3 linked regions of the Flavivirga spongiicola genome follow. The protein of the gene in region 3 interacts with the protein of the main gene of each other region in a pairwise test. Links are inferred from orthologs where the notes say so. Each region holds a gene or a part of one and is shown on either strand. Other genes may lie near its edges. The genes, in order: Q4Q47_RS08735, Q4Q47_RS13705 and Q4Q47_RS15750.

Region 1 (6,507 bases), 1.8 Mb from region 3 along the record:
GTTTTCTTTTTCTATTTTGGTACTTGTTGTTGCACAAAGTTCAAGCTTTTTTATTATTAACTCTTGCTCTTTTGCAGGGATAATACCATTAGTTGGTCCATTTCTTGGTTTTAATTTAATAGTAATTCTAAAAGACCTTAATGTCTCAATATTTATAGTTTTAGTGATGTTTGGCCAAGTGGATTCCTCTGAAAAACCTAAAATAGCATTAGCAATAAAAACTAAGTGATTCATACTAAAATCTACCCATAAAAATTTGGGTAAATCAGGAAGGCTTACTTTTTTATTATCATAAATTGCACCTTCTTGATAATAGCCTGAAAAAGCATCATTGTAAGGTCTAAAGTAAGAACTTAAAGATTCGTTTTCGCCTGACGTATAACCTACAACAATTTCTGGTAGATAACTTTTAATTTCTTTAACATCATTACATAATTCTAGATCATCTCTGTTTTTTCCTAAATAACATTCTGTTACTTTATTAGTTGAAGACTTAATAAAGCTTACATATTTATAACCTTTTTTAAGTTTAAAGAGATAATCTACTTGAAAGCTTAAATATTCATTGTCTAATTCTGAAATGAAATCTGAATATTCACCTATCAAATACTCCATAACTTGAGCAATACACTCTAAAAGTTTTGATTTACCTGAACCATTGATTCCGACCAAACAAATAGGATGAAATCCATCTTCCAAAAAAGCTTCATTTCTAAACTCTTCATCAAAACCATTTAAGGGATGAGAACTATTAGCATGGCTATATTTAAAGTGAACTAACTTCATTATTTGGGAATTTGAAAGTATAGAATGTCTCCGTCATATATCATTTTTAGTTTACATTCGTTAATATTGGATTTCTGATGATCTAACAATCGAAATAACAGTAACCTAAATTCGTCATAAGAATAATTTGATGGAATTTGTATTTCCTCAAAGGTGAATTTATTATGAGTGAACTTTTTTTTTAGATGTTCAAATACAGCATCGGTTCCTTTTAATATAATCTCCTTACTGGTTAGTGTTCCCGATGTTGTTGTTTTACTTTCTGATTTACCAATTAACTGCTTTTTTTCACTCTTTTTAGGCTTCTTTTTTGTTGTTTTTTCACCCTCTTTTTTAAGTTTTTTAATTTCTTCTAACAAACCTTTTGCATCTCCATCTGTAGGCAGCTGTTCGACTAACTCACCTTTAAAGGCTTTTTGTAAAATAGCTTGAGGTAGATAATCTATTTTTTTAATTAAAGTCTCATATTCCTTTTCAATGGCATTTGCTTTTGAAAATAGATTATCAACTCGTTTTACAATTTCATCCTGCTCTAATTTTGGTGGCACAGGAAAAGCTATTTTAAATAAGATTCCTAGATTTATATTTTTTTGAGCAGTTGCAGGTGCATAATGTTCTAAATCTCTCTGAATAGTTCTTAAATAATACATAGCAAACTTTGAAGAGTACATACCCTTGTATGGTAAATAACCGACAACACTATCAGGAAAACATGAATCAAAATCTAGAATACCAGTTTCAGCAATATTCGCAGCAATAGTAATACATAAAGTTCCTTTTGGAAAAAGCCTGCTTTGTGATAATCCAAACTCACTATAAGTTTGAGTGTGATTTTCAATTAAACCATTTGATCTTGCAACATCTCCCGTTTGAATAAATGGGTAATTACCTCCGAAAAGCCTTTGGTCATTTCTTGGTCTATGTTTTGATTTGCCCCTAGTAAATTCACCGAAATTTTGTAAATAACCAAAAGACCATATTTTGGGTACTTGATATGGTTGAGAAACATTCTCAAATACTAGTCCAGGTGTTCTCTTAGGTAGTCCTAATTTCTTTCTTTCTTCTATTATTTTTTTTCGCCAATCATTAGCATTTTCAAGAGTTTTATCTTTCCTCCAACCTTCTGTAAGCTTCCCTGTAACAGCTTTAGATAACACGGCTTGTCTAAAATTTTTAAGTAAATCTGGAATTTTATCTAACCGTATTTTAATCTCTTCCAATTGAGTGAAAAATGTATCTAATTTTTTAACAATACGCTGCTGTTCTTTTATTGGTGGTATTGGAAAAGGAATATTGTAGATGCTTTTGGAAGACAAATGTTTAACAGTAGTAGCCGAAGTGTTTTCGTTTATTATATTCAAATATCCTGGAAGACCATAATAAAGAAGCTTCTTCATTAAAAACTTTTCATTCGGAAATATTCGACATACTCGCTGATTTAACAAAGCATTTTTGCCTTTCCATAAATCAGAATTAAAATCTCCATCCATTCCGACCAACAAGTCTCCTTTATTGACGACATAGTCATTAGAATAATCACCTTTATAGTAGGTTTGAGTCTTACCTTTTAATATATCCCTAATTCTTATAAGTGGTATTCCATCCCCTTCTTTATTAAAATCCTTGGATTTGAATGCAAATCCATTTTGAATTTTAACTAAATCACTTAAAGGTATTAAAGCCCAATTTTGATGAGCTGAAACTAACCCCGTTCTTTCTTCAAAGAGATCTTCTACTTTATGAATCAAACTCATATAGAAAGTTCTTTTATAATATTGTTTAGAGCTTTAGTGATTTCATTAAGCTCTGTTAATGCTTCTTTGGCAATATCAATAGGCTCATCTAATTCTGCTCCATTGCTTAAATTTTCATCAACCATTAAACCTAAATCTAGAGAGTCGTTTTTCTTTTTTATCTCCTCCCTCGTAATACATTGCCAACGCTCATCTTTAATAGATTCTCTTTTTTTATCATCGATATCTCGATCATAATTCATTAATACCTTGCTTGTGTCAGTACCACCTGTGTAGGCTTTAATAAAATCATTAAAGGCAGCTCTTGTAAACGGTGTACGTTTTCCATAACTAGGGACATTGGTGCGCATATCATAGTACCAAACATTTTTGGTATTTCCTGTTTCGGTTTTGCCTCGTGTAAAAAACAGCACATTGGTTTTCACTCCTGCAGAGTAAAAAATCCCAGTTGGTAAACGTAATATAGTATGCAAATTACATTTATCCATTAGGTCTTTACGAATGCGTTGCCCATCACCATCTTCAAACAAAACATTATCAGGTAAAACTACAGCAGCTCTAGCGGTTCCTTTTTTATGTAAAGACCTATAGATGTGTTGTAAAAAGTTGAGTTGCTTATTACTGGATACAAAGGTTAAATCATCTCGTGTTGGTTTTTCACCACCTTTTTTGGTTCCAAAAGGTGGATTAGCTAATACGCCGTCTAAACCTTTTAATGTTTTACCTAAATCGGTCAATGTATCTCCTAAATGGATTGTACTGTCTAAGCCATGTAATTTAGCATTCATTAATGCTAAACGATGTGCATCTTGAACCAGTTCTACTCCGCTTAAAGCTTCGTTAACTTGAAATTGACGTTGTTTATCATTAGAATCATATTTATAATTGTAACGGTCAACTAAATACTGATCAAGAGAAATCATAAAACCAAAAGTTCCACAAGCAGGATCGTTCCATCGTTCTCCCAATTTTGGAGCCAACAATTCTATCATCACTTTTATTAGTGGTCGAGGAGTAAAGTATTGGCCTGCTCCACTTCGTTTTTCGTTAGCATTACGCTCTAACAAATCTTCATAAATCTGTCCCATGGTATCACGCTCACTTTCATTATACCAATCTATAAGGTCTATTTGCGTGATTAAAGTTCTTAAATTAACAGGTTTACGTAATGTAGTAGATGCGTTAGTATAGATTTCTGTAATCGTTGTGTTATCTCCTTTAGCACTTATATTGGCTAATAAGTCTCTATAGCGGTCGTATAATTCTTTATTATCTGTAATCTCGAGTAAAGTGCTCCATTGATATTCTTTAGGTATTTGTTCTTTAAAACCTTTTACTTCGGATAGCTTTAAAAACAAGATATATGTTAACTCATTTAAATATTGGTGATAAGTAACTCCATCATCCCGTAATACATTACAAAGGTTCCAGAGTTTATTTGAAATTTCTTCTGCGCTCATTTATGCTGTTTCTATGTATAAATTATCATTTAAGGTTTCTATGACATCTTTTAACTGATGCTCAAATATTTTGTTTAATCTTTTAAAGCCTCCATCTGACATAAATGGATCTTTATTTAAATCTTCAATTTTAATAATGGTTTCTTGAATAAGTTGTTTTTCAAAACGGTCTATCCATTTTAATTGGATTTTATTCCAATCTTTCATGCTGCGTACTTTGTCAACTGCATTTCTAATACGTTCTTCATGGCTTATCAGTGTACTGCCTAAAGCCAGAGTCCGAATGTATGAAATAATATCGGCAACGATGTCCTCATTTTTACTATCCTTCCAAGCTGCATTTAAATTTCTAGAATTAAAACCTTTTTGGTCTAACAGCAATTTTAATTCTTTAAGTGAATGACGATCTAACTCTTTAGGTTTTGTACAAATAATTTGAAGAGCTGCCACTTTATTTAAATTCTGCTCAAGGAAGATTTTAAAACTATTTAAATAATCTTCTGGTTTTTGTCCTTTACCATAACCACGTTCACTACCTAGATACTCATCGTCATGCTCTGATACATATTGTGCTCTTGGTTGTGGTATAAATTCATCTAAAAACCTCCATAATTGGTCATATTTCGAAAGTGATGAAGCTATGCTATGTTCTTCAATATTCTTTAACATATTTATGAAAGCTTCAGGGTCTTTACCTTCAGTATTGTATTTGAAAATTTCCTCATTCTGCCCTATAATCTTTGTTTTTTTGCGTTGAAGCTTCGAAATAATTTGTTCTAACTGTTTTTTTGCTCTGACATTGGATTCAATGTCATCAAACTCATCAATTAGTTGAGTGAATGATGTTTTTGGATTTGTCACTACAGGTTTCATGGAGGAGAAAACCTCTAAAGATTCATAAAGTTTTACTGCGTCAAAAATATTGAACACTTCTTTTCCTATATCGTCACATCGTCTGGTAGCACGCCCTAACATTTGCTCGTATAAAATTCGAGATTTGATACGTCTTAAAAATACCAAATTGCAAATTGGTGGTACGTCAATACCAGTAGTTAATAAATCCACAGTCACAGCTATACTAGGAAATTTTTCATTTTTATAACGTGTTACTAATTCTTGAGGTTTATAGGATTTGCCTGTGATTTTTGCAATAGCATCATCAGGTACATCTATGCCTATATTTTCATATTCCTCTTTTAATAATTGAACAATCAAATCAGCATGTTCGTCTTTAGCTGCAAAAATCAGGGTTTTTTCATCTCCTTCGGGGTCAATTTCTTTTACTAATTGTTGAGCAACAGTTCTATTAAAAGATTCTGTAATTACCATTTTATTAAACCCTTCAATATCTATGTTTAATTCATCTTCTAGTTCATCAAGTTCTTCAATACGATTATCTTCTTTAATATATACCTTTGGTTTTTCACCTTTTTTCCAGGTTATACCTTCTTCGCTTAATTTCGTTTTAATAATATTAGGCGGTTCATGATCTATTAAATAACCATCTATTACCGCCTCTCTATATGAATATGTATAGACAGGATGCCCAAATATCTCAGTTGTATGTAAAGCAGGTGTAGCTGTTAAGCCTACAGTAAAAGCATCAAAATAATCTACAACCATACGATATTTACTAACGTAATCTCTTTGGTCTTTGAAGTTTAGTTCTTCATCATCCAACTCTCTATCCTGTAAATATCCACGATGCGCCTCGTCTACAATAATACAGTCATAAGTGTCAATTGGTAAAACATCTTCATTATTACCATAAAATAAGCGTTTTACCATGCTTTGAACCGTAGAAAAATGTAATCTAGATTCAAGATCTGGAATTGTAGCTTTTAGTTTGTCAACTTTATATGTTTCAGCAAATGTATTAAGACCTTCGATTTTATTATCCTCAAAATTGTTGATGGCTTGCGTTGCTAATAATCTCCTATCTACCAAAAATAAGATGCGTTTAAAACGGTTAGCTTTAATAAGGCGATAACAAAGACCAATAATGGTTCGTGTTTTACCTGTGCCTGTTGCCATTGCTAAAAGCGTTTTTTTGCTATCTGGCTTATGTCTAACAATTTTTTCAACAGCTTCAATAGCTTTTATTTGATAATCCCTTAAACTTAAACCTGCTTTATCTTGTAAATAGGAAATGTTTGAATCTTTCAGTTTATCATTGGACTCTTGAATATTTCTTTTATATAATTCTAAAATACCTTCCGGGGAATACCACCCTCTCAAAGCTTTAGAATGATTCCTTTCATTTCTAACATCAAGAAACCAAACACCACTTTTAGTTTTTATTTGTTCTAAATAGGTTCTTCCGTTAGTTGAAAACAAAAATGGCACATTGTAATTTCTCCATTTCCCCAATAGTTTAGCTTCGTGTTCGTCTTCAGCTAATTCTGAATATATTTTAGATTGCTGTAAGTCTGTAGAAATATCACTTTCATATTTTTTTGCCTCAACTATGCCATACAGGTCAGTGCCAATAAATAAAGCATAGTCAG
Region 2 (6,335 bases), 560 kb from region 3 along the record:
ATCCAGATAGTCTAAAGATATTTTTTCTTTAGTGAAAATACGTTTCATAATATACCAGCCTATTATAAAGGCAATGACCCACATAAGACTGTAGAAGTGTAATTTGAAATTTCCGAAAATGTCAATTCCAGTTACAGGGTTCCAATCGAATTTTAATGCTTGCATATGTTTTATTTTTTACTTTAAAATTTCTAAAATTTCAACTTCGAAAATGATGTTAGATTTTGGAGGAATCCCTCTACCTCCTGCTTCACCATAAGCTAAATGATACGGAATAAATAGGGTTGCTTTATCTCCAACATTTAATTGTTGTAACCCTTCCTTAAAGCCTGAAATCATTTTGGCATCTGGACTGATATCAGCAGTAATAGGTTGGTATTGGTCTGCGGCTTTACGCTTTTCGTTTACGGCATCAAGAGCTTCAGCAATTTCTAATTTACTGGTTTGAAGTAGTTTTCCGCTTTCAAAATATACAGCATAATGGGTAAGCACTTCAGCGTTTTCTGGTAATTTTTTTCCAGTGCCTTTTTCGGTAACAAAAAATTGTAAACCAGAAGACAACGTCATAGCTTTAGCTCGTTGTTTTTCAAATTTTTCTTTAGAAGCTTTTATAATTGCTTCTATTTTGGCTAGCTTTTCTTTTTCTTTACGTTCTGCTTCAGCAAAATGATTATTAAATGTGTTTGGAGCATCAAAGGATTTTGCATCTTTACCTTTTCTAATAATATTTAATTCTTTAATGACAACGTCTTCCACAGGTCTGTCTCCAGATGCCGTTTTTACATTAGAAATACTGTCCTGGATATCTATTCCAATAACGAGCTCACCAAATATATTATACCCATTATCTAAATGAGGTTTTGGGATTTCTGTAATAAAAAATTGACTTCCGTTTGTATTGCGTCCAGAGTTTGCCATAGATAAAATACCTGGTTTATCATGTTTTAGATCTGGATGAAATTCATCCGTAAATTTATAACCGGGACTTCCTCCACCTGTACCTGTAGGGTCACCACCTTGAATCATAAATTCATTGATAACACGATGAAAAATAAGTCCGTTATAGAATTTTTTTCCTATATAAGCACTGTCTACCATAGTATTAGTACCTTCTGCTAGTGAGACAAAATTAGCAACAGTTATAGGTGCTTTTTTATGTGCTAATTTAGCAACCATAATACCTTCTGAGGTAATAAATTCTGCATATAATCCATCTTCAAGATCTGGATATTGAGCTTTACATGAAGCTAAAGTTATTAAAGAAGTAGTTAATAATATTTTGACTGCGTTTTTTAAAAAATTCATTATTAATTAGTTTGATTTTGGGTAATTGAATTTACTGTAACTTCACATACTATTGGTGTGTTGCTACCTATTTTGTTTTCATCGCCATAATAACCATATGCTTTTTGTGAAGGGAAAAGAAAGGTAACAGTTTCGCCAGTTTTCATTAGTTTTAAACCTTCACGTAAACCGGTAAATAACTCTTCTTTATCCATAGCATAGTTTTGCGTTTTAATATCTTCTTTTGAATATATTAGGCTGCCATTTAATGCTTTTATATTGTAATTATAGTTTATAATATCTCCGAAGAGAGGTGTTTTTAAAGTATCTATTTCTATTTTATTATTGTAGTAATACCAGAAACCACTCTCTGAAGCTATATAGTCTATGTCTTGCGCTTGCATGATTTTTTCTATGGAAACTTGTTCTTGAGCAATCAGTTTTTTATTGCGCTCTACGGAGGCATCTATAAAAGAGCCAGTTTTTACCGATATGGGACGTCGAGCATCGGGGGTTTTACAGTTTAATGCCAGTAAAACAATGGCCAATGTTAGTAATTTATTCATTATTTAGGGCTTTATTATAACTAGGCAATATACTAATAAATTTAGCAACTGTATCTTCTAGCGATAAATAGCTTTTTCCTCCAGCAGCGTTGGTATGACCACCACCACCAAAATGCGCTCTGGATAATTCGTTGACAGAAAAATTCCCTTTAGAGCGTAACGAGATCTTTATAATGCCTTCTTGTTTATCTTCAATGAAAATAGCAGCTAGTATCGTATTGTTTAATGACAAAGCATAATTCACAACACCTTCTGTATCGCCTTTTTTATAATCATGTTTATATAATTCTTCTTGTGTAAGTGTAATATAAGCTGTTCTTGATTCTGGAATAACTTTTAAGTTGCTTAACGCACATCCCAGAAGCTGTAAACGTTCGTAGCTATTAGTGTCGTAAACATTGTTATGAATTTCCGTATTATTAGCTCCTTTTTCAATAAGTTGAGCTATTATTTGGTGGGTTTTACTAGTTGTGGATAAAAACCTAAAAGAACCTGTGTCGGTCATTATGCCAACATATAAGCAGGTTGAAATGTTTGTGTCTATCAGATTTGTATCGCCTAACATATTAATAAAATGGTATACCATTTCGCAGGTCGAACTCATACTAACATCACTAAACATGTAAGTAGCGTAATCATCAGGTGCTTGATGATGATCAATCATAATTTTTAAGGCATTACTTTTAGCTAATACAGTTTCCATATTACCAGTTCTATGAAAAGCATTAAAATCTAAGGTAAATATAATATCTGCGGCTTCAATTAATGCATCACATTTTTTAGTCTGAGAATCATGTTTTAATATGATGTCATTACCTGGAATCCATTTCAGAAAAGTAGGATAATCATTAGGTACTATAACATTTACCTGGTGATTGCCTTTTATAAGATAATGATAAAGCCCAAGTGTAGAGCCAATGGCATCGCCATCTGGATTTTTATGGGGTACGATTACAATCTTTTTTTTAGAAGACAATAGCCGTTTTATACTTATAATATCTTGTTTATTCATAGTTGACGAAGATACAATTTTTTTTAACCTGAATGATGCTTTAAAAGGATGTTGTAAAGCTTAAAACTATAATAAAATATTGGCTTTTTATAAGTTTCAGTATGGTATCTGAGAGGCTTGTCCTCACGGAAGTGAGAAATTAAACTTAAAAAAAGTAAAGCGATATATTTTGCAATAATTTTAAGATAAGAATAGGTTTTTTAATGCGTTATACTAGTTTATGATTTAATGGTTGTTTTTAATTAGAAATACATTACTTTTGCTGCAAAATTAAAACAATAAAATGGCAACAAATAGAACATTTACAATGCTTAAGCCAGATGCTGTTGAAAAGGGACACATTGGCGCAATATTAGAAAAAATTTCAGCTTCAGGATTTAGAATCGTAGCAATGAAATTAACACAAATGACAAAAGCTGACGCTGAAGCATTTTATGCTATACATAATGAACGTCCATTTTTTGGGGAATTAGTCGAATATATGACTCGCGGTCCTATTGTTGCAGCTATTTTAGAAAAAGACAATGCTGTTGAAGACTTTAGAACTTTAATAGGGGCAACTAACCCTGCTGATGCTGCCGAAGGAACTATTCGTAAACTTTATGCAGCTTCTATTGGTGAAAATGCAGTACATGGAAGTGATAGTGATGATAATGCGGCTATAGAGGGAGCTTTTCATTTTTCTGGTAGAGAGATGTTTTAAGTCGTTAAAAATTATAAACAAACAGAAAGCTCGCAACATCGTTGCGGGCTTTTTTATTTAAGATGCCCCGTCTTGAAATAAGTCGATTTTGTGTCAACTTATTTCAGGACGGGGCATTCCATAAAAAAAAGCCTATCGAATAAATGATAGACTTTTAATTGTAAATTGTTAAAAGTATATTGTTAGATTACTTTTACGTTTACGGCGTTTAATCCTTTTTTGCCTTCTTGTAGATCGAATTCTACAGCATCACCTTCACGAATTTCATCGATAAGTCCTGAAATGTGTACGAAATGTTCTTTGTTGTTGTCGTCTTCAACGATAAATCCAAAACCTTTAGAATCATTGAAAAATTTTACGGTACCTTTACTCATTGTTTATACTATTAAGTTAATTTGTTTTTGTAAAGATAGTGCCAAATAATTTATTAATCACTAAAAACAAAAAAAGTCTATCAAATTGATTGATAGACCTTTAATTGTAATTGTTAAAGTATATTTATTAGATTACTTTTACGTTTACGGCGTTTAATCCTTTTCTACCTTCTTGTAGATCGAATTCTACTGCGTCACCTTCACGAATTTCATCGATAAGTCCTGAAATGTGTACAAAATGTTCTTTGTTGTTGTCGTCTTCTACGATGAATCCAAAACCTTTAGAATCATTGAAAAATTTTACGGTACCTTTACTCATGTTATGTTTTATAAAAAATTAGGTCACAAATATAATATAAATAATAATAGCTTTTTGGTTTAATACAAAAATTTTGTATAAAGTTTGTTTTTATAATTATCGGAGTACCAGTTTTTTAATGATTTCTTTCCCTAATTCCTCGTTAAGCATGTTAATTATTTTTTGTTTACCATAACTTAATTCTTCCCTAAGAACACTAGAGGTCAGCTGTATATAAAGTGTGTCCCGTTCTAAGTTTACCGATGCCGTGTAATTATTTACACCATTACCCATAAGGTTTGCCCATGCATCAGCTACATTAACTTTATTTAAACCTTTTTCTAATTTATTGGTTTCTACAAATTCTTTTAAAGCATCTTGAATGCTAATATGTTCGTTGTTACGTTTTGCCATTAGATCTTGTTATATATTAAGCTGCTTGAAATTTAAAGCCTAAAAATTTCATAAGATTGATGCACCTGCTTTACAGCTGCTTCTGTACGTTCTGCATGAGTGTCGCTTATAAATAGCTGTCCAAAATTTTCATCATCTACTAATTTAATAATTTGAGCGACACGATGTTCGTCCAACTTATCAAAAATATCATCTAGTAATAAAATCGGATTGACACCACTTTGCGCTTTTATAAAATCGAATTGAGCTAGTTTTAGTGCAATTAAAAACGATTTTTGTTGACCTTGACTCCCGAATTTTTTAATAGGATGCCCTTCAATATTAAAATGTAAATCATCTTTATGAATACCAACGCTCGTGTATTGTAACGCTTTGTCTTTATTGATGATATTTTTTAACAGTGTGTTTAAATCAGCTTCAAATAAATCGCTGTGATATTTTAAGTCAACTATTTCACTACCATTACTAATAGCTTCGTAACGCGACTTAAAGATGGGAATAAATTCCTTTAAAAAAGTATCTCGTTTTTCGAAAATACGAGTTCCAAAGTCTGTTAATTGATTGTTGTAAACTTCTAAAGTATCATTATTAAAGGTGTGGTTTAAAGCAAAATATTTTAGTAACGCATTACGTTGAGCCAGTATCTTATTATAGTTTATTAAATGGTTTAAATAGGTTTTATCGCTTTGTGAAATGACACTGTCTATAAATTTTCGTCTGGTATCGCTACCTTCAATAATCAAATCTCTATCGGCTGGCGAAATAATCACTAAAGGTAAAAAACCAATATGTTCGCTAAACTTTTCATAAGCTTTAGCATTGCGTTTAATAACTTTTTTTTTACCTCGTTTTAAGCTAATAATTATTTTTTCAGTTTTATTATCCTTTTCATAATCACCATTAATCACAAAAAAATCTTCGTCATGCTTAATATTTTGTGTTGCCACGGGGTTAAAGTAACTTTTTCCGAAGGATAAATGATAAATAGCATCGAGTACATTGGTTTTTCCAATACCGTTATTACCAACAATGCAATTTATTTTATCATTGAAGGCAAATGATTTACTATCAAAGTTTTTATAATTAAGTAACGAAAGGGATTTTAAAATCATATAATAAGCGACTTAAAGGCTATATTATACCAATTAAACTTCAAAATGACGAATATAATTCATTTCTTTTTTACTTAAATTTCTTCAAAAACAGAACCATAACTTCAGCTATGCTTAAGGTTTTTGACTTATTTAAGCAAAAAATAATTCAAATTATTTATGTGTTATTTTGAAATTCAATTGGTATTTGTTGCTAAACTCTTTAAAAAGAAGTGCAAATTATTGAAAAATATCAAATAAATACCCTTTTAGTTATGAAGAAAAATTATATTTTTGCGGCGCATTAATATAGATAGAATACATGGCGACTTATAATAAAAGAGGATACAAACCAAAAAATAAAGTAGAGAAAGAACAAAACATCGAAACAGACTCTACTACAGCAGAAGTTTTTAATACACTCGATGAGACTGCTTCAAAAACAGAAGCGTTTGTTGAAAAGAACCAGAAATATATTTTTGTAATCATAGGACTTGTTGCATTAATTGTTTTAGGCTCTTTAGCATACAAGGAGTTTATAGCAAAACCTAAGCAAATGTCTGCTATGAACGATATGTTTCAAGCACAAAAAT
Region 3 (6,226 bases):
TTTTATTTACGAAATAATCAACGACTATGGATGTTCTTTGGTAATATTTAATTTTATTTTTTGTGGATTTTCGTTGTTTTAATAATCTTCTTAAATTATTATAGAATCCAAAATGCGCTTTTACTATGGCTATAGTATGCTTTGGTCTAAATTCAAGTAAGAACTTTATTCCGGCAATGCCATCTAAAATTAATCTAACAAATATTAGAGAAAATAATAAACCTTTTGCATTTTTAGTTAAGACAAACAAACTATTTCTAAAATTTAGATAGGTCTTTTTAGGATGGGTATCATTAAGTGTAGCACCTCCTACATGATAAACCTCAGATCGACTTACATATTTTATATAGTGCCCCAAATTTTTAGCGCGCCAGCATAAGTCTATTTCTTCCATATGAGCGAAAAAATATTCGTCTAATCCATTTAACTGATGAAATACGGTACTCCTGATAAAGAAACAGGCTCCTGATGCCCAAAATATTTCAGAATTGTCATTATATTGCCCAGAGTCTTTTTCAATAGTATTAAAAATACGACCTCTGCAATACGGGTACCCATATTTATCTATAAACCCCCCAGCAGCTCCAGCATATTCAAAATAATCTTTCTTTTTATAATCTAGTAATTTAGGTTGAATGATAGCTGTGTTAACCTCCTTTTTAAAAGTTTCAATAATAGGAAGTAGCCATTTTTTAGTAACTTCTACATCGCTATTTAGTAAACAAAAAACATCTGCTTCTATATGTTTTAAAGCCTCATTATAGCCTTTAGCATAGCCACCATTTTCTTTATTTTGAATTATTTTTATAGACGGGTAAGTGGCTTTTACAAAAGAAACAGAATCATCAGTTGAGGCATTATCAGCAACATATATATCTACTTCTTTAGAATGTTCAATGACCGATGGTAAAAACTGATCTAAAAGCTTTTTACCATTCCAATTTAATATAACGATTGCTATTTTCAAGTTTCAAGAATATAGTTTAAAAATTTATTTAGTACTTACTGAACACTGAACACTGAACACTGAACACTGAACACTGAACACTGAACACTGAACACTGAATACCGCGATTGTTTAGCTCTAATACGATGCGAATTTAAATATTTTAATCTCGCAAAGGCGCAAAGGCGCAAAGTTACACAGGAATTATAATAAACTGCTACGGGGTACTGCTTACTGAACACTGATCACTGCGACTGCTTACTAAAACTAGGAATATCTTTTAAAAAATTATAACGTTCATTTTCAAAATCCATTTGGCAATAATAATGATTTAATCCATTGGTAACCATTAAATATGTAGCATTTAACTCTAAATTATAACGTGCTATTTGATCGAATGTATCTTGGTTTATAATAATTTTTGGGGCTTTACATTCTACTATTAAATGAATACTGCCATTAGAATTGTATACTACAATATCGTATCGTTTTCTTAAAGAGTTAATAATCAATTCTTTTTCTACGTTAATTAAAGATTTAGGATACCCCTTATTATTTATTAAATATTGAACACAGTGTTGACGAACCCATTCTTCTGGTTGTAAAATCACAAATTTTTTACGAATACTATCGAATATAGAAATTTTATTTTCGCTATTTTTGAATCGAAACGAAAACTTTGGAAAATTAAGTTCTTGCATGAATGCATACTGATTTTTTTCAAAGTTAAGCTACAAAACCAGAAATTACAATAATCAAACATCAAATCCCGATTAAATGTCGTTCTTATTTGGAATTTGGCGTTTGTAATTTGAAAATTTAAGATAGTTTGGACGAAGTCAAACAATTAGTTACAGATATAAAGAATAAAAAACTAAAACCCATTTACTTTTTAATGGGAGAGGAGCCTTATTATATTGATAAGATCTCCGATTTTATTGAAAGTACCGTTTTAGCAGAAGAAGAACGTGGTTTTAATCAAATGGTTTTATATGGTCGGGATGTAACGATTGAAGATATTGCCAGCAATGCAAAACGCTATCCCATGATGGCAGAGTATCAGGTGGTTATTGTTAAAGAAGCTCAGGATTTATCGCGGACTATTGAAAAGCTAGCTTCTTATGCTGAAAATCCACAGCCTACAACTGTTTTAGTGGTAAACTATAAGTATAAAAAGATTGATAAGCGTAAATCGCTATATAAAACATTAAAAAAGACTGGCATCGTTTACGAAAGCAAAAAACTTTACGAAAATCAGGTTGCTGACTGGATTCGCCGTGTATTATCTTCTAAAGACTATTCTATTTCACCTAAAGCAGCACAAATGCTTGTTGAGTTTTTAGGAACAGATTTAAGTAAAATAAATAATGAGTTGGAAAAACTTCAAATTATTTTACCAAAAGGGACTCAAATTTCGCCCGAGCATATTGAAGAAAATATTGGTATTAGTAAAGACTATAATAATTTTGAATTACGCAAAGCTATTGGAGAAAAGAATACTATAAAGGCTTATCAAATTGTTAATTACTTTGCTGAAAATCCTAAAGATAATCCGATGGTAGTAACCGTGTCTTTATTATTTAATTTTTTTTCACAATTGCTTCATTTTCATGGATTAAGTGATAAGTCCCCTAGAAATGTTGCATCTGCTTTGAAAATAAACCCTTACTTTGTGAAGGAATATATAGCAGCAGCGAGACATTACCCAATGCGTAAAGTAAGTGCGGTTGTTTCTACATTGAGGGAGTTTGATGTAAAAAGCAAAGGCGTAGGTGCTAATGCTGTTCCTCAAGGAGATTTATTAAAAGAATTGTTAGTAAGAATATTATCTAATTAGTATGAATGTAGATATTCACAAAAGTTGGAAACCTTATTTAGAAGAAGAATTTGGGAAGCCTTATTTTAAAGATTTAGTAAGTTTTATTAAATCTGAATATAGATCTCAAACTTGTTTCCCTCCGGGAAAACAAATTTTTAATGCCTTTAATCATTGCCATTTTGATGATGTGAAAGTTGTTATTATTGGTCAGGATCCATATCATGGACCTAGGCAAGCAAATGGATTGTGTTTTTCTGTTAATAAAGATATTAGTCATCCGCCATCATTGATTAATATTTTTAAAGAAATAGAAACAGATTTAGGAATTCCATATCCAGAAAATGGTGATCTTATGCGTTGGGCTGATCAAGGTGTGCTATTATTGAATGCTACGCTGACAGTTAGAGCGCACCAAGCAGGGAGTCATCAAAAAAGAGGTTGGGAAACCTTTACTGATGCTATTATAAAAATGATAAGTGAAAAGAAAGAGAATATTGTGTTTTTACTTTGGGGAGGTTATGCAAAGCAAAAAGTAAAGCTAATAAATACTAATGACCATAAAGTATTGACTTCCGGACACCCTTCACCTTTAAGCGCTAATAGAGGCTATTGGTTTGGTAATAAGCATTTCAGTAAGACTAACTCCCTGTTGGAGCAAGCCTCTCAGGTGCCTGTTCAATGGTGATTTGTGGTGTAAGTACCACTGGTTTTTTGTTTGCTTTAGCCGTTTTATCAATTTTATTAGCACTAAATTTTAGTAGTAATAAATTGATAGTTACGAGTACTGCGAGGGAAATAGTAATTGTAAGTAACATAAGATCTGGGTATTAATAATCGGCAAAATACGATTTTTATCGTTAAAACAAAGTGTTTTGTCGATAAAAATAAAATTCTGGACAAAAATAATAAAAAAAAAGCTACAATCAAATGTCTATATATAAGTATTTTTGTTTTTATCACTATGCTAAAGTTCGCTTAAAATGTTTGCGCTTTTCTCAATATTTTAAGAATTTTTTTAGGGAGTGCTTTTTTATTTAGCATTATGGAAATAGTTTTTAATTTAAGATATGCTTCACTCATGTAAATATACCCCCCATTACTAACTCTTTTAGGGTTTGTCCCCCATGAATTTTTTACTTTATAGTAGGTGGTTCCATTCTGATCTTTTAATAACCCAGTTATATGCATTAAGTGATCGTCTGTGGTGTTATAGTTTTCAAACTCTTGTTGTCTGAATTCTTGCGTTATTTCCTTTTCTTTAGATACATTTACCAAAGCATCTTCTATATTTACACCGTCTTCAGAAATGATTGCCAATCCATGTTTTGATGAGAACGTTTTTTCGCTAACATCACAATCTAATTCAACAGTAAAACCTTCTTTCAACGCATTATTTACAATATGTACGAGTTCATCTAATTTTACATTAAAAAATGTACCATTAGAAAAATTATCAGGAATATTTAGTATGAAATTTGTGTGATAAGGTTTATGTGAAAATGACGTAATTGTAACATAGTTTTTTGGATCGATTTGAGCCTTCCTCATAAAAGATAGAGGCGTATATTTAGTCCCATTATAATCAAAGCTTTCAATATTATTACCGAGGTAAGTGTCTAAAATTTCATTGGTCTCCTTTTTCCAATTATAGGTTTTTGGTTCTTTTATATATCTATCCAAAGTTTTTTTCAGTGTATCTACTAATTTGGAATGATTGTGTTTTTTATTGCCATTTGTTAAGCCGGTGTATAAATCATTCGGAACAAATCCATGTTCTGAAATACTATTGATAACATCATGTGCTAATCCACCTTGACTAAATTGTGTTTTTCCTTGCCTCATAACATAGTTCCATGATTTATTAAGATATGTATGGCGGACGTTATACATTTCAGACAAATCAATTTTTTGTCCTGTGAGGCGAATTATTTCACTTTCAAGAAATGATGATGTAGAAAAACTCCAACAGGTTCCAGTATTATCCTGACTAATAACATCTGTAGCATCAAGGTCTATAATAGTTTTAAAATCATAAGATTGAGAATAGATAAAAAGGGTGAAAAAAGTAAAAACAGAAGCTAAAAATTTATTTTTCATGGGGAAGTAAGTGATTTCTTGAAATAAAATTTATTTTTGACTAAAATAATAAAAATGGACCAAGAAAATTGGATTACTGTTAAAGAATATCAAGATATCACTTATAAAAAATATAATGGTGTTGCACGTATCGCTTTCAATAGACCAGACGTTCGTAATGCTTTTAGACCGAAAACAACTAGCGAATTATACGATGCTTTTTATGATGCTAATGAAGATGTAAATATTGGAGTTGTCCTATTATCTGCAGAAGGACCATCAACTAAAGATGGTGTATATTCCTTTTGTAGTGGAGGCGACCAAAAGGCTAGAGGACATCAAGGGTATGTAGGAGAAGATGGGTATCATCGTTTAAATATTTTAGAAGTTCAGCGTTTAATTAGATTTATGCCAAAAGCAGTCATTGCTGTTGTACCTGGTTGGGCTGTAGGTGGTGGACATAGCTTACACGTTGTTTGTGATTTAACGCTGGCCAGTAAAGAACACGCCATCTTTAAACAAACAGATGCTGATGTAACTAGTTTTGATGGTGGGTATGGCTCTGCTTATTTAGCAAAAATGGTGGGACAGAAAAAAGCACGTGAAATATTTTTCTTAGGAAGAAATTATTCAGCACAAGAGGCCTACGAAATGGGCATGGTAAATGCGGTGATACCTCATGACAAATTAGAAGCCACTGCTTATGAGTGGGCACAAGAAATATTAGCTAAATCACCAACATCTATAAAAATGCTTAAATTCGCCATGAATTTAACAGATGATGGTATGGTTGGTCAGCAGGTATTTGCAGGAGAAGCTACGCGCTTGGCTTATATGACAGATGAAGCTATTGAAGGTAGAAATGCCTTTCTTGAAAAACGAAAACCTAATTTTGCTAAAAAATGGATTCCATAATGAATAAAGTCTCTCTTTGGATTTCTACAATGCGTCTGCGGACGTTACCTTTATCAATATCAGGGATTATTTTGGCGTCATGTTTAGCAGAATACAATGGCTATTTTAAATGGAAGATAGGTATTCTTGCGATTCTTACCACTTTAAGTTTTCAAATATTATCGAATCTGGCCAACGATTATGGTGACGGTATTAAAGGCACCGATAATAATGGTAGAATTGGACCAGAACGTGCTATACAGTCTGGAAAGATTTCTCCGGATGAAATGTTTAATGCCATTAAGATTAATGTTCTAATTTCTATTGGTTTAGCTTTTTTACTCATTTTCTGCGCATTTGGAGTGAAGCATTTTTTACTCACGCTTTTATTTTTTATACTTGGTATTGCATCTGTTGTCGGTGCCATAAAATACACTGTTGGAAGTAATGCTTATGGTTATAGAGGTTTAGGTGACCTTTTTGTATTTGTT

The links.
Region 1: the proteins of Q4Q47_RS15750 (region 3) and Q4Q47_RS08735 interact in binary tests that used the Escherichia coli proteins (3 or more experiments, as listed by UniProt). The link is inferred for Flavivirga spongiicola from one-to-one orthologs.
Region 2: the proteins of Q4Q47_RS15750 (region 3) and Q4Q47_RS13705 interact in binary tests that used the Escherichia coli proteins (3 or more experiments, as listed by UniProt). The link is inferred for Flavivirga spongiicola from one-to-one orthologs.

What each region holds. Positions count from the first base shown.
Region 1 is NZ_JAUOEO010000001.1:2,183,605-2,190,111, forward strand. Bases 1,769-4,768 are described here. They hold Q4Q47_RS08735 (class I SAM-dependent DNA methyltransferase), read right to left. Parts: upstream 4,001-4,768; coding sequence 2,537-4,000; downstream 1,769-2,536. Other genes in these bases: Q4Q47_RS08730 (restriction endonuclease subunit S), read right to left, coding at 1,769-2,540; hsdR (type I restriction-modification system endonuclease), read right to left, coding at 4,001-4,768. Also shown: Q4Q47_RS08725 (restriction system-associated AAA family ATPase), read right to left, coding at 1-786; more of Q4Q47_RS08730, read right to left, coding at 786-1,768; more of hsdR, read right to left, coding at 4,769-6,507. UniProt on the Escherichia coli protein: The subtype gamma methyltransferase (M) subunit of a type I restriction enzyme. The M and S subunits together form a methyltransferase (MTase) that methylates A-2 on the top and A-3 on the bottom strand of the sequence 5'-AACN(6)GTGC-3'.
Region 2 is NZ_JAUOEO010000001.1:3,403,405-3,409,739, forward strand. The notes cover bases 2,028-4,855. They hold Q4Q47_RS13705 (nucleoside-diphosphate kinase), read left to right. Parts: upstream 2,028-3,145; coding sequence 3,146-3,565; downstream 3,566-4,855. Other genes in these bases: Q4Q47_RS13700 (DHH family phosphoesterase), read right to left, coding at 2,028-2,862; Q4Q47_RS13710 (cold-shock protein), read right to left, coding at 3,748-3,939; Q4Q47_RS13715 (cold-shock protein), read right to left, coding at 4,067-4,258; Q4Q47_RS13720 (DUF721 domain-containing protein), read right to left, coding at 4,355-4,651; recF (DNA replication/repair protein RecF), read right to left, coding at 4,684-4,855. Also shown: lgt (prolipoprotein diacylglyceryl transferase), read right to left, coding at 1-165; Q4Q47_RS13690 (peptidylprolyl isomerase), read right to left, coding at 178-1,305; gliding motility-associated peptidyl-prolyl isomerase GldI, read right to left, coding at 1,308-1,850; more of Q4Q47_RS13700, read right to left, coding at 1,843-2,027; more of recF, read right to left, coding at 4,856-5,763; Q4Q47_RS13730 (tetratricopeptide repeat protein), read left to right, coding at 6,065-6,335. UniProt on the Escherichia coli protein: Major role in the synthesis of nucleoside triphosphates other than ATP. The ATP gamma phosphate is transferred to the NDP beta phosphate via a ping-pong mechanism, using a phosphorylated active-site intermediate.
Region 3 is NZ_JAUOEO010000001.1:3,966,221-3,972,446, forward strand. Bases 1,899-4,617 are described here. They hold Q4Q47_RS15750 (uracil-DNA glycosylase), read left to right. Parts: upstream 1,899-2,784; coding sequence 2,785-3,450; downstream 3,451-4,617. Other genes in these bases: holA (DNA polymerase III subunit delta), read left to right, coding at 1,899-2,783; Q4Q47_RS15755 (C1 family peptidase), read right to left, coding at 3,741-4,617. In the rest of the region: Q4Q47_RS15735 (glycosyltransferase family 2 protein), read right to left, coding at 1-967; Q4Q47_RS15740 (type I restriction enzyme HsdR N-terminal domain-containing protein), read right to left, coding at 1,192-1,647; more of holA, read left to right, coding at 1,776-1,898; more of Q4Q47_RS15755, read right to left, coding at 4,618-4,862; Q4Q47_RS15760 (1,4-dihydroxy-2-naphthoyl-CoA synthase), read left to right, coding at 4,917-5,756; menA (1,4-dihydroxy-2-naphthoate octaprenyltransferase), read left to right, coding at 5,744-6,226. UniProt on the Escherichia coli protein: Excises uracil residues from the DNA which can arise as a result of misincorporation of dUMP residues by DNA polymerase or due to deamination of cytosine.